DNA from 3 places in the Cloacibacterium sp. Arc13 genome. Region 3 is predicted to be linked to each of the others. Evidence: riboswitches for the same ligand, from Rfam matches in the RefSeq annotation. Region 3 holds a riboswitch; each other region holds the start of a gene.
The links. Region 3 has a riboswitch for S-adenosylmethionine ahead of QO190_RS08025 (homocysteine S-methyltransferase family protein). Riboswitches for the same ligand answer to the same signal wherever they lie in the genome.
Positions count from the first base shown of each region.

Region 1 (4,466 bases), on a different contig from region 3:
ATTCTACTGCTTCTTTGGTTAATTCTGCTTGTGAACGATTATCAGTAAGGTCTTTTCCTGTTTTTACTCCATTGTATTCTCCGCCTACATCTCCTACATAACCTCTAGCAAAAACTACTTCTGCATTTTTTCCAAATCTTGCTTTAATTCCGTCTAAAGGTAAAGTTTCATATTTTACTTTTAATGAAGAAGAACCACCGCCTACAGTCATCATTTTGATGGCGTTTTCACCAATTACAGCAATCTTTTTAGTTTTAGCAATGTTAATTGGCAATACATTTTTTTGATTTTTTAGCAATACAATTCCTTCTTCACCAATTTCTTTGGCAATCGCTCTGTGTTCTTCAGAAGCAATATTTCCAAAAGGCTTGTTTTTATTCATGGTTGTAAAGAAAGCCAATCTTAGGATTCTTCTTACTTTATCATCCAATTCTTTAGTTCCTACTTTACCAGATTTGATGAGTTTTAAATAAGGATGTGCTAAATAGTAATTGTCATAAGCATTGCTGGTTCCTTCAGAAAGTCCATTTGTCCAGCTCCCGAATTCCATGTCAAGTCCATTCATAATGGCTTGTTTAGTATCATTTACAGCACCCCAATCAGAAATAACTACTCCTTTAAAACCCCATTCTTTTTTCAGAATATCGTTTAATAAATATTGATTTTGACTTGCATACTGATTTTTGTACATATCATAAGCTCCCATTATAGACCAAGTATCTCCTTCTTGTACAGCTGCTTTGAAGGCAGGTAAATAAATTTCATATAGAGCTCTATCATCTACAATTACGTTGCTGGTATGTCTAAATTGTTCCTGATTATTAAGTGCATAATGTTTCACACAAGCAGCTACACCATTAGATTGAACGCCTTTAATGTATGGAACCACCATTTTAGAAGATAAAAATGGGTCTTCTCCCATATATTCGAAGTTTCTACCGTTTAATGGAGTCCTGTAAATATTTACACCTGGTCCTAATAGAATATCTTTTTTTCTATAACGAGCTTCTTCTCCAAGAGCTTTTCCGTAATTCCAAGACATTTTTTTGTTCCAAGTTGCAGAGAGTGCAGTAAGCGCAGGATATGCAATGATGGAGTCATTGGTCCAACCAGCTTGATCCCATTCATCCCATTTTACTTCAGGACGAATTCCGTGTGGTCCATCAGTCGTCCAAAATTCTGGAATTCCTAATCTTGGAACACCTGGTGAACTGAATTTTGACTGAGCATGAAGCATCGCTACTTTTTCTTCTAAAGTCATTTTAGAAAGCGCGTCTTCTACTCTAAGTTCTATAGGTTGCGAATCATCTAAATAAATTTGTGTCTTTTTTTCTTGTGCTTTTGCTTGAAAACTCATTAACGAGACTAAGCAAACAAGTGCAATTTTCTTGAACATAAGAATTATTTTTTGGTGCAGTAAAACTACAACTTTTTATTATTATCTCAAAATGAGATAATAAAATTTTCAAAAAACTTATCTTGATATTGAATAGTTAAAAATAGAAATCAATAAATTGCCTGTTAATCAGTTGGTTAAGATTTGTTTAAAATGGAAAAATATTTTTTTCTTCTAAAAATTTGGTTTTCTGTAAAACTTGTTTTTATATTTGCACCACGAAAAACGTTCTTTTATACACGCAACTTATTAAGAAAGGTGGAGGGAATTGACCCTGCGAAACCTTGGCAACCTGCTAACAGAAATGAGAGTAAGGTGCCAAATTCAACCCCGAAATTCGGGAAAGATAAGTCTGAAATCAGTTTAAAATAGTCATACACTATATCAAAAACTCTTTCGACTTGTCGGAAGAGTTTTTTTATGCTCTTTCGTCAAGAATTTTCTGCAAATAAGTTGCTCTAATATTTAACAATTAAAAAATTATTAAAAAAATGAGCAATTTAAAATTTGAAACGCTTCAACTTCACGCTGGTCAAGAAATCGACCCAACTACCAATTCTAGAGCGGTGCCGCTTTACCAAACTTCGTCTTATACTTTTAACAGTGCAGAACATGCTGCCAATCTTTTTGGGTTAAAAGAATTTGGGAATATCTACACCAGACTCATGAATCCTACCACAGATGTTTTCGAAAAACGTGTGGCTGCACTTCATGGTGGAGTAGCAGCTTTGGCTACCGCTTCTGGTCACGCTGCACAATTTTTGGCAATTACCAATATTTTACAAGCAGGAGACAATTTCGTGAGTTCGCCTTATTTGTACGGAGGAAGTTATAATCAGTTCAAAGTTTCTTTCAAAAAATTAGGCATCGAAGCACAATTTGCTAAAGACGATGAGCCAGAAAGTTTTGAAGAATTGATTAACGAAAACACCAAAGCGATTTATTTAGAAACCATAGGAAACCCTACGTTGAATGTGGCAGATTTTGATGCAATCTCAGCTGTAGCTAAAAAGCATAATATTCCATTAATCGTTGACAATACTTTTGGAGCAGGTGGTTATTTGTTCAGACCAATTGAACATGGCGCAAATGTAGTGGTAGAATCTGCTACAAAATGGATTGGCGGTCACGGAACTTCTATTGGCGGAATCATCATAGATGGAGGAAATTTCGATTGGGGAAATGGTAAGTTTCCACAGTTTTCTGAACCTTCAGATGGTTATCATGGATTGGTTTTCTCAGATGTTTTCGGTGTAAATGGACCTTTTGGAAATATTGCTTTTATCATCAAAGCCAGAGTAGAAGGTCTTAGAGATTTCGGGCCAGCTATTTCTCCATTCAATTCATTTTTATTGCTTCAAGGTTTAGAAACATTATCGCTGAGAGTAGACAGAACCGTAGAAAATGCTCAGAAATTAGCAGAATTTTTAGAAAATCATCCAAAAGTAGAAAAAGTATTGTATCCAGGTTTGCCGAGTTTCCCAGATTATGAAAATGCTAAAAAATATTTGAAAAAAGGTTTCGGAGGGGTACTTAATTTTGAAATCAAAGGCGGAAAAGAAGCAGCAATTAAATTCATCGATAATTTACAATTGGTTTCACATTTAGCAAACGTAGGAGATTCTAAAACGCTTATCATCAATCCAGCTTCTACCACACACGAACAACTTTCAGACGAAGAAAGATTAAAAGCTGGAATTACTCCGGGACAAATTAGATTAAGTGTAGGAATAGAACATATAGATGATATTATCGCAGATTTAGAGCAATCATTTCAACAATTATAAAAAGTAAAAAGAAGAAAAATGTCAGAATTAAATTTTAAAATAAGCGCAGAAAGTAAGTCTGCAACCAAAGTGATTGCAAAAGCAAGACAGTTTGAAATCATCATAGACGAACCTCAAGATTTAGGAGGAAAAGATGAAGCGCCAAATCCTGTAGAAACATTATTGGCAAGTTATGCAGGTTGTTTTAATGTAGTGCTTCATCTTTTAGCAAAAGAGAGAAATATAGAAATCAACCATTTGAAAATTGATATTAACGGTAACATCAATCCTCAAAAATTATTGGGAATTTCTAAAGAAGAAAGAGCTGGATTTAAAAATATAGATTTAGATATCACCATAGATTCTTCCGCTGAAAAATCTGTCATAGAAAATCTTATAAAAGATGCTAAAGAAAGATGCCCAATTAATGACAACCTTTCTAATTCTACTCCCGTAAATTTTCAATTGAATTAAAAATGTATAAATTCTCCTTAGGTAATTTTATTTCAGAATCTAATCAATTATTAGAAAACGTAGAAATTGCTTATCACATTTTTGGTGAACTAGCCCCAGAAAAAAAAGTGATGTGGGTTTGTCATGCTTTAACTGCAAATTCAGATGCGCAAGATTGGTGGCCTAATTTCATTGGTGAAAATTTAACTTTAGACACCGAAAAATTTACCATAGTTTGTGCCAATATTTTAGGTTCTTGCTACGGAACGAGTTTTCAAAAACAAGAAAAACTTCCATTAATCACGATTCGTGATATGGTAAAACTTCACCAAGAATTAGCCAAATTTTTACAAATTTCTGAAATAGAATTGCTTCTAGGAGGTTCTCTCGGCGGAATGCAATGTTTAGAGTGGGCGATTACAGAACCAGATTTTATTAAAAAATTATTTGTAATTGCTACCAATGCAAAGCATTCTGCATGGGGAATTGCTTTTAACGAAGCACAAAGAATGGCGCTGGAATTAGGCGAAAACGGAATAGATGCAGCTAGAGCTATCGCCATGCTTTCGTACAGAAACTATGCTACTTTTGAAGCGACTCAAACTGATGAAAGTGAAAAATTAGAAAATTATAGAGCGGTTTCTTATCAAAGACATCAAGGTGAAAAACTCAGAAAAAGATTTTCTAAAGAAAGTTATTTCATGCTTTCTAAAGCCATGGATTCTCACCACTTAGGAAGAGGCAGAAATTCAGTGGAAAATGCTTTGAGCCAAATTACAGCAGAAACTTTGGTGATTGGCATAGATAGCGATATTCTTTTTCCTGTTTCAGAGCAAAAATTTATAGCAGAA
Region 1 is NZ_JASMRM010000018.1:25,428-29,893, reverse strand. Features, by position in the region: gene QO190_RS11835 (glycoside hydrolase family 3 C-terminal domain-containing protein) at 1-1,396, opposite strand, end outside; SAM riboswitch class I at 1,640-1,749, shown strand; gene QO190_RS11830 (O-acetylhomoserine aminocarboxypropyltransferase/cysteine synthase family protein) at 1,888-3,183, shown strand; gene QO190_RS11825 (OsmC family protein) at 3,202-3,636, shown strand; gene QO190_RS11820 (alpha/beta fold hydrolase family protein) at 3,639-4,466, shown strand, end outside.
Region 1: linked by a shared signal. The riboswitch ahead of QO190_RS11830 (O-acetylhomoserine aminocarboxypropyltransferase/cysteine synthase family protein) and the one ahead of QO190_RS08025 (homocysteine S-methyltransferase family protein) in region 3 are both predicted to bind S-adenosylmethionine.

Region 2 (4,466 bases), on a different contig from region 3:
AATCAATCCTGCTCCCAATTGTGCAGATTTGGCTGAGCTAATCTTAGCTTCTATTTTGTTCAATAAATATTGAATTCCCCCTGCTTTTTCTACTAAGGCAGCTAAACCTCCTGTAAGCAAAGACAATAAGAAAATTTCGGTCATAGACGTGAAGCCTTCATAACTGGCTTTGGCAAAACTCAACCATGTAAGGTTTCCTTGCCATAAACCAATGGCTCCCGCTAAAAATATCCCGATGACCAACACAAGAAATACATCTAACCCTAAAAAAGCCAATACCAAAACCACCAAATAGGGGAAAATAAGTTCCCAAGAAATGGGAGTTGGCGTGTAGGCAATGGGCGCAACAGGATTGCTAAATCCTATAATCAATAAAATCACCACCGTTAATACTACAGCAGGGGCAGCCAAATAAAAATTGGTTCTGAACTTATCTTTCATGCTGCTGCCCAACGTTTGAGCTGCTGCAATGGTAGTATCAGAAATCACCGAAAGATTGTCGCCAAACATGGCACCACCCAAAAGACTTGCCCCAATGAGGTTAAGGTCTGCTCCACTTTTTTGAGCCAACTGTATCGCGATAGGCCCTAATGCGACAATAGCACCAACCGAGGTTCCAGAAGACAAGGAAAGAAATGATGCCAAAAGAAAAATCCCTAGAGCATAATAATCTGCAGAGATATAGGTTAGCCCGATATTCACTACCGCATCTACACTGCCTGAAACTTGTGCTACGGTAGAAAAAGCGCCTGCCAATAGATAAATAATACACATGGTCAATACACTGGACTCTCCACAACCGTGTAAAAAAGTTTTGATTTTTTCTTGATGAGGCAACCTAGACATGGCAAAGGCGGCAATAATACCGATACTCACGGCAATAGGCGATGGCAAGGCATAAAAATCTTGCAATACAATTCCGGCACCTAAAAATGTACCTACGAAAATTAAAAAAGGAAGTAAACTGAGAAAATTTGCTTTTGTAGAGTTCATAAAATTTAAAAATTTAACACAGGAACTTTACAAAAGATAGACAACATTTTTTCCAAAAAAGTTTGGCTTATCGCTTTAGCACCTTGCTTGTTGTTGCAGGTTGCTACCTCCCGTAGAGGTTCCTGATAATAGGCGGCAAAAGTAGTCATTATCTTCCAACGAACCAAATACAATCTATCAATCGCCCTCATAGACTATCACCACAGCCTTTTAACTCCCTGATTTCTGAAAATTAAAGAATAAAAATTTCCTTTCCATTTCCTTTTTTATATTATTAAACTAACAATTATATTTTTACATTTAATTTATTTTAATTTAAGTAACCTTTATATTTATTTTTTTGCTAAATTTGTTATATAAACTTATATAAATTTTTTATGATAAAAAATCTTATCACTTTAGTAGCTCTTGTATTAAGTTCATACATTTATTGTCAAACGGATTTAGATTTTAGAGGGGACCGTCTAATGGAAAACATGTGGTTCAAAACAATTGGGAAAGATAATCTCTCAGAATTAGAAGGTAGCCCATATTTTACTAAAGATTTTGTAGCGAGCAAAATATCAGAATATCCTGATCAAGTAATGACAAGATATGACATGTATAATGATAACATTGAATTTCTTAAAAATGGAAAACCATTCATTTTGCCAAAAACAGCAAATTATGACACTATTCTATTAACTTTAACTGGCAAAAAGTTAAAACTTATTGATACGGGATATTATTTTATAGTGTATGAAGGAAAAAAATATAATGTATTTAAAAAAATTAAAAGTAAATTTCAGCCCTTTGAAAAGGCCAAAAATGGTTATACAGAAGATAAACAAGCTATGTTTTATAACTTACCAGAGACTTTTTTTATCATACTCAATGATAAACTAACGGCATTACCAAAAAATAAGAATTCTTTTGCAAGTCTTTTTCCAGAAAAAGAAAAAAATATACTGAAAGTAATCAAAAAAAATAAAATAAATCTCGATAATGAAGAGGGATTAAGAATGATCTTTCAATATATAGAGAATTAAATTAAACAATAATATCAAAGAGCATGTTTTAAAAAGAAAGTTTTTTTGAGAAAATCCCTTCCCTACCCTTTTTTACTAATCTGAAGAAATGTAAAGATTTTTTAGTGTCAAGAATCTTTAATATGAAGTAAAACTTGTTGTGCATTTAGCACAAATTAATTTTTAATTTATTCAAACTTCTTTTAAATATGAAAAATTTAGGTATTGAATCATCGTAAAAGAATTTATTTTAGACACTATTCTTGTTGCTAAACCTTGAAATGTTTTTGCAAAGTTTTTGTTGTTGTTTGTGAACTGTCCACATAAATGCGAAATCTTGGTTTCAACCCTCTTTCTGTTTTTTGATTTCATTATTGAAAGTTTTACAAAATTATGTTGGTTTTTACACATCGGGCCTGAAAAATTTATCATAGAATAGTTGAACGAATCCATTTTAACTTCTTTGTTGAAATATCCTCTATCTCCTATTAAAAAGCAATTCTAAAAATTTTCTTTAATATCATTTAATAAACAAGACATTTACCGTCTAAAAATCGAAAGAATGAAAAATTCCTTTCTTCTAGAAAATCAGATGAAATTTATCTCCAAAATATATTGACTTCTGTGCGGCATAATATCCAAATGAAGGTTTAATTTCATATGTTTTGCATATTGCTGAACGATTGGCTCTACTGATTTTGGATATTTTAATTAGTATTTGATCCAGAATAAATACAACATTAAAAATCTGAAACTTGTTACTTAAAGTCTCTCTGTTTTTTTTCAATGTAAGGAAAAAATTTTCTTTTTCTTTTAATCTAGACACTTCTTTCAATTTCCCCATCCGAATCATTTACTGAAATACATCTAAACAACTGTAAGTCAGAGTTAATTGATGTATATTTTGTAATAATATTAAGTGCAACAATTTCCAAATCAGACATTTTTGGAAGCCTAATTTAATTATTCGCAGTATACACAATCTTTTCCTTTCTTAATTTTAAAACGCACAACGGGTTTACATTATAAAATAATCGTTCTCATTTAAATATTATGTATATATATAAACAGCCTGAAAGAATTTATTTTTCTAGGATAATAAAAATACAGTTTATAAAAAATGTAGGTGAGAGGTATTTGATGTCGGGGAACAATACCCTATACATTCCCTTAAAATCTTATAACAATTCATCAGGATTATATAAGTCCAACTGCTTGATCGTATTTTACTTTTGTATCAATACCCACACAAAATATAATCATTATGAAAGTAGACATCGGCATCAGTGCTGCAAACCTCAAGAAAGTATGTGATAACCTAAACACTATCTTAGCAGATGGCAATGTGTTATACTTAAAACTCAGAAAGTTTCATTGGAATCTGAAAGGACCAGACTTCATGCAATTTCACCGCCTCTTCGAAGAACAGTATGAGGCAATAGAAAAAGCCATTGATGAAGTAGCCGAACGCATCTCTACGCTTGGCGGAATGGCAGTAGGTACTACTATAGAGTTTGCAGAACTCTCAAAGCTAAAAGAAAGTCCCGGAAAATGCCCATCTCCTCTGGAAATGGCAAAAGAACTTTTGCAAGACCATGAGAGTATTGTAAAATCTCTCAGAACTTCCATAGACGACTGTGAAGAAAAATATGAAGACAAAGGAACCGCAGATTTTTTAACCGGATTAATGCAAGACCATGAAAAAATGGCTTGGCAACTTAGACAATATTTCGTTTAACCTAAAATTTTACCCTATGAAAAAATATATCTTATCCACCGTAACTTTATTTTTATTGACCTTATTGACGAGTTGTGAAGCGGTAGAAACCGTTTTCAAAGCAGGAATGTATTGGGGATTTTTCTTAATTGCCTTAGTATTAGTCGTGATATTTTGGCTATTCTCAAGAGGAAAGAAATAAGTTCATTGTAAACACTTTAAAACACAAATGATATGAGACTAAGAACCTTTGAATCTTTTTGGCTGCTCAAAAACGGCTTACTCTACACCTATCCTACTTTACAAAAAAATATAAAAACAGAAATTTTGGTAATTGGTGGTGGCATTACTGGCGCTCTAATTTCTGATGCCTTAATGGATGCAGGTTATGAAGTGACTCTCATCGACAGACGAGACATCGGACAAGGAAGCACGAGTGCTACTACCAGCATGTTGCAATACGAAATAGATAAACCATTAAAAGATTTGGCAAAGAAAATTGGCGAAGAAGCTGCAGCACTTTGTTATCAAGAAGGCATCACTGCGATTCAAGATTTAAAAAAATTGGTGAAAACCAAAAAATTAAATTGTGGTTTCCAAATGAAGAATTCCCTCTATATTGCGCACAATAAAACCGCTGCAAAAGAACTTTATCAGGAATTTGAAATCAGAAAAAAACATCAACTGGGCGTAAAATGGTTAGAGCCAGATGCTATCAAAAAAACTTATGGCATTGTTTCTCATGGTGG
Region 2 is NZ_JASMRM010000002.1:211,559-216,024, reverse strand. Features, by position in the region: gene QO190_RS02940 (Na+/H+ antiporter NhaC family protein) at 1-993, opposite strand, end outside; SAM-I-IV-variant riboswitch at 1,030-1,127, opposite strand; gene QO190_RS02935 (hypothetical protein) at 1,371-2,021, shown strand; gene QO190_RS02930 (Dps family protein) at 3,265-3,738, shown strand; gene QO190_RS02925 (phosphatidate cytidylyltransferase) at 3,755-3,919, shown strand; gene QO190_RS02920 (NAD(P)/FAD-dependent oxidoreductase) at 3,952-4,466, shown strand, end outside.
Region 2: linked by a shared signal. The riboswitch ahead of QO190_RS02940 (Na+/H+ antiporter NhaC family protein) and the one ahead of QO190_RS08025 (homocysteine S-methyltransferase family protein) in region 3 are both predicted to bind S-adenosylmethionine.

Region 3 (4,466 bases):
TTTAGAGAAATTCCAGTTCCGTCGCTAAGTTGCAATACGTCATAGAAAAATCCGTCTTCTTCGTTCCAAAGTCCATTTTTTCCTTCGCCAAGATTTTCCATGGCTTCTGCAATGTAGAGATAATGCTCAAAAAATTTAATCGCCATATCTTCATAAACTGGATTATACAGTGCCAATTCCATAGAAATTCTCATCATATTCAGAGCAAACATCGCCATCCAAGAAGTTCCATCAGCTTGTTCTAGATATTCTCCGTTTTTGAACTGCATATTTCTGTCAAAAGCACCAATATTATCCAATCCAAGAAATCCACCTCCGAAAACATTCTTCCCATTTTTATCTTTTCGGTTTACCCACCACGTAAAATTGAGCAATAATTTCTGAAAAACACTTTCTAAGAAATGAATATCTGGTTTTCCATTGATTTTTTCATCGATTTTAAAAACTCTAAAAGTGCTCCATGCGTGAACTGGCGGATTGACATCTGAAAAATCCCATTCATACGCTGGAAGCTGACCGTTAGGATGCATGTACCATTCTTTGGTCAATAACTGCAATTGATTTTTGGCAAAATCTGGGTCTAAAATACTAAAACTCACACAGTGAAAGGCTAAATCCCACGTTGCAAACCACGGATATTCCCATTTATCTGGCATAGAAATAATGTCCTTGCAATTCATGTGTTTCCATTCTACATTTCTTACATGATGCTCAAAATTCCTTTCCACAGGGAAATTTGGGTCTCCATTTAACCATTTTCCAACTTTATAATGATAAAATTGTTTATTCCAAAGCAATCCTGCAAAAGCTTGTCGCTGCACATTTTTTTCATCTTCGCAGTTAAAATCTTTTTGAATTTCGTCATAAAATTCATCAGATTCTTTTTTTCTTACTTCAAAAACCTCATCAAAATCAAAAAAAGCGTTCTCCATTTTATGAGGAGACATTCTGAAATCAAAAGTTTTAGTTTCTCCACCTTCTAATTCCGTATCGATTACAAAAGCCGCTTTAGTTCCGAACTTTTTAGGATTCACCGTGTTTTTTTGATGAACGATATAATGGTTAATTCCATCTTTAAAGTATTTATTTTCAGATTTTTTTCCGAATAATTTTTCGGTATTGGTTTCATTTTCGCAGAAAAGAATTTTCACGGATTTGTCACGAGAATAAAGTTTTTTCATGCCCAAACTCTCATGTTCTATTTCTATTTGACCACGATGGCGCGTTGTAAAATTAGGTTTATAAGAATTATACCCCCAACTCCAATTATTTCTGTACCAAAGTGTGGGCAAAATCACCAAAGGTGCTTTTTCTGTATTTCGGTTGGTGACGGTAACTCTGATTAAAATATCATCATGGTGAATTTTGGCATATTCTATAAAAATATCGAAATATTCATTTTGGTCAAAAATTCCTGTATCTATAATTTCATATTCTGTTTCCTTATTGCTTCGTTCTGCATTTGTCTTGATTAAATCTTCGTAAGGAAAGGCATTCTGCGGATATTTGTACACCATTTTCATGTAAGAATGAGTAGGCGTATTGTCTAAATAATAGAAAATTTCTTTAATGTCTTCACCATGATTTCCTTGATGGTTGCTCAATCCAAAGAAACGTTCTTTGACCATTTTATCCTTTTTATTCCAAAAAGAAAAAGCGAAGTACAAACGTTGTTTGTCATCAGAAATTCCCGCAATTCCTTCTTCTGCCCATCTGTAAGTTCTGCTTTCTGCATCATCATGACCAGTTGCTCCCCATGTATTTCCATCAAAGGAATAATCTTCTCTTACGTTTCCCCACTGTCTATTGCTAACATAAGGTCCCCAAGTTCTGTAATTTATATCTTGTAATCGTTGTTTTTCAGCATTCATAACCATTATTTTTTAAAATAACATGATGCGAAGGTAGAAAAAAATAAAAACTATGAAATTTCATTTAGATTAATTTTTTCAATGACAATTTCTTATTGTGAAAAAAATGATATAGCTTTGCAAAAGATTTGTTCTTTCATACAATCGAAATGTTATCAAGAAAGGTGGAGAGATTAGACTCTGTGAAACCTTGGCAACCTATCGCGTTTCTGAAACGAGAAAAGGTGCTACATTCTACTCATTTTTGGGATAGATAACACATAAAAACAGTTGAGTCCCTCAACTTTTCTTATAGCATTTCATTTTTTTAATCACATTGAAATGCAAAATAGCGACATACTTTATCAAAATTTACAGCAAAGAATCCTCGTTCTAGACGGAGCTATGGGAACTATGCTTCAGCGATATCAGTTTACGGAAGAAGACTATCGTGGCGAGAGATTTAAAAACTGGGAATCTCCATTGAAGGGAAATAATGATTTACTTTCTCTCACTCAGCCTCATGCTATTGAAGCGGTACACAAAAAATATTTAGAAGCTGGTGCAGACATCATCGAAACCAATACTTTTTCTGCGACTACCATTGCAATGGCAGATTACCACATGGAAGATTTGGTGTATGAACTGAATTATGAATCCGCAAAAATTGCAAGAAAAGTTTGTGATGAATTCACGGCTTTAACTCCAGAAAAACCAAGATTTGTAGCAGGTTCTATTGGCCCTACTAATAAAACTGCATCTCTTTCTCCGGATGTAAATGACCCTGGTTACAGAGCCATTACTTTTGAAGAGTTAAGAATTGCTTACAAACAACAAGCAGAAGCACTTTTAGATGGCGGTTCTGATATCCTTTTGGTAGAAACCATTTTTGATACTTTGAATGCAAAAGCTGCACTTTTTGCCATAGACCAAATTCAAGAAGAAAGAAAAATTCAGATTCCAATTATGGTTTCTGGAACCATCACAGACGCGTCTGGAAGAACGCTAAGCGGACAAACTGCTGAAGCATTTTTGGTTTCAATATCTCATCTTAACTTATTAAGTGTAGGATTTAACTGTGCTCTAGGAGCGAAACAATTGACACCTTATTTAGAAACCATTTCTAATAATTCTGAATTTTTCATTTCTGCTTATCCAAACGCTGGTTTACCGAATGCTTTCGGTCAATACGATGAATCTCCAGAATTTATGGCAGAACAAATCCGTGAATATGCAGAAAAAGGATTGGTAAATATCGTTGGTGGTTGTTGCGGAACAACTCCTGACCACATTGCAGCAATCGCAAAAATCGTTAAAGATTATCAACCAAGAAAAGTTGATGTGATAATTTGATGATGAGTTAATGCGATGCTTTTCACAAGCATTATCTTATTTTCAAATTAACTAATTATCTCATTTATAATATGAAATATTTAAAACTTTCGGGTCTAGAACCTTTAATTATAACTCCAGAATCCAATTTTATCAATATTGGAGAAAGAACCAATGTAGCAGGTTCTAAGAAATTTCTCAGATTGATTAAAGAAGAAAAATTTTCTGAAGCTTTAGAAATTGCTCGTCATCAAGTGGAAGGTGGCGCACAGATTTTAGACATTTGTTTTGATGATGGACTTTTAGACGGAAAATATTGCATGGTTAAATTCTTGAATTTAATCGCCTCAGAACCTGATATTTCCAGAATTCCAATGATGATAGATTCTTCTAAATGGGAAATTTTAGAAGCTGGTTTGCAAGTGGTTCAAGGAAAATGTGTAGTCAATTCCATCAGTTTAAAAGGTGGTGAAGAAGAATTTGTTCGTCAAGCTAAAGCCATTAAAAGATATGGTGCTGCAGTAGTTGTAATGGCTTTTGATGAAAATGGACAGGCTGATAATTACGAACGCAGAATAGAAATTTGTAAAAGAAGTTATAAACTCTTAACGAACACAGTCCGTTTTCCTGCGGAAGACATTATTTTCGACCTCAATATTTTCCCAGTTGCAACAGGCATGGAAGAACATCGCAGAAACGCATTGGATTTCATTGAAGCAACAAAATGGGTTCGTGAAAACTTACCTTACGTTTCGGTTTCTGGTGGTGTTTCTAACGTTTCGTTTTCGTTTAGGGGAAATGATACGGTAAGAGAAGCGATGCACTCAGTTTTCCTCTATCACGCCATCAAAGCGGGAATGAATATGGGAATTGTAAACCCTGCCATGTTAGAAATTTACGACGAAATTCCTAAAGATTTGTTGGAGTTGGTAGAAGATGTAATGCTGGACAGAAGAGATGATGCTACCGAAAGATTATTGGATTATTCTGAAAAACATAAATCTGTAAAAAAAGAAAAAGTAGAAGATTTAGCATGGCGAAATCAGCCTTTGCAAGACAGAATCACCCATTCTTTGGTAAAAGGAATCGACCGTTTTATTGAGGAAGATGTAGAAGAAGCACGAAAAATTTCGGCAAAACCTTTGGATGTTATTGAAGGAAATCTAATGACGGGAATGTCTGTAGTGGGAGATTTATTCGGAAGTGGAAAAATGTTTCTTCCTCAAGTGGTAAAATCTGCGAGAGTGATGAAAAAAGCAGTGGCTTATCTTCAACCGTTTATAG
Region 3 is NZ_JASMRM010000008.1:133,586-138,051, forward strand. Features, by position in the region: gene QO190_RS08020 (glucosidase) at 1-1,871, opposite strand, end outside; SAM riboswitch class I at 2,021-2,131, shown strand; gene QO190_RS08025 (homocysteine S-methyltransferase family protein) at 2,193-3,203, shown strand; gene metH (methionine synthase) at 3,275-4,466, shown strand, end outside.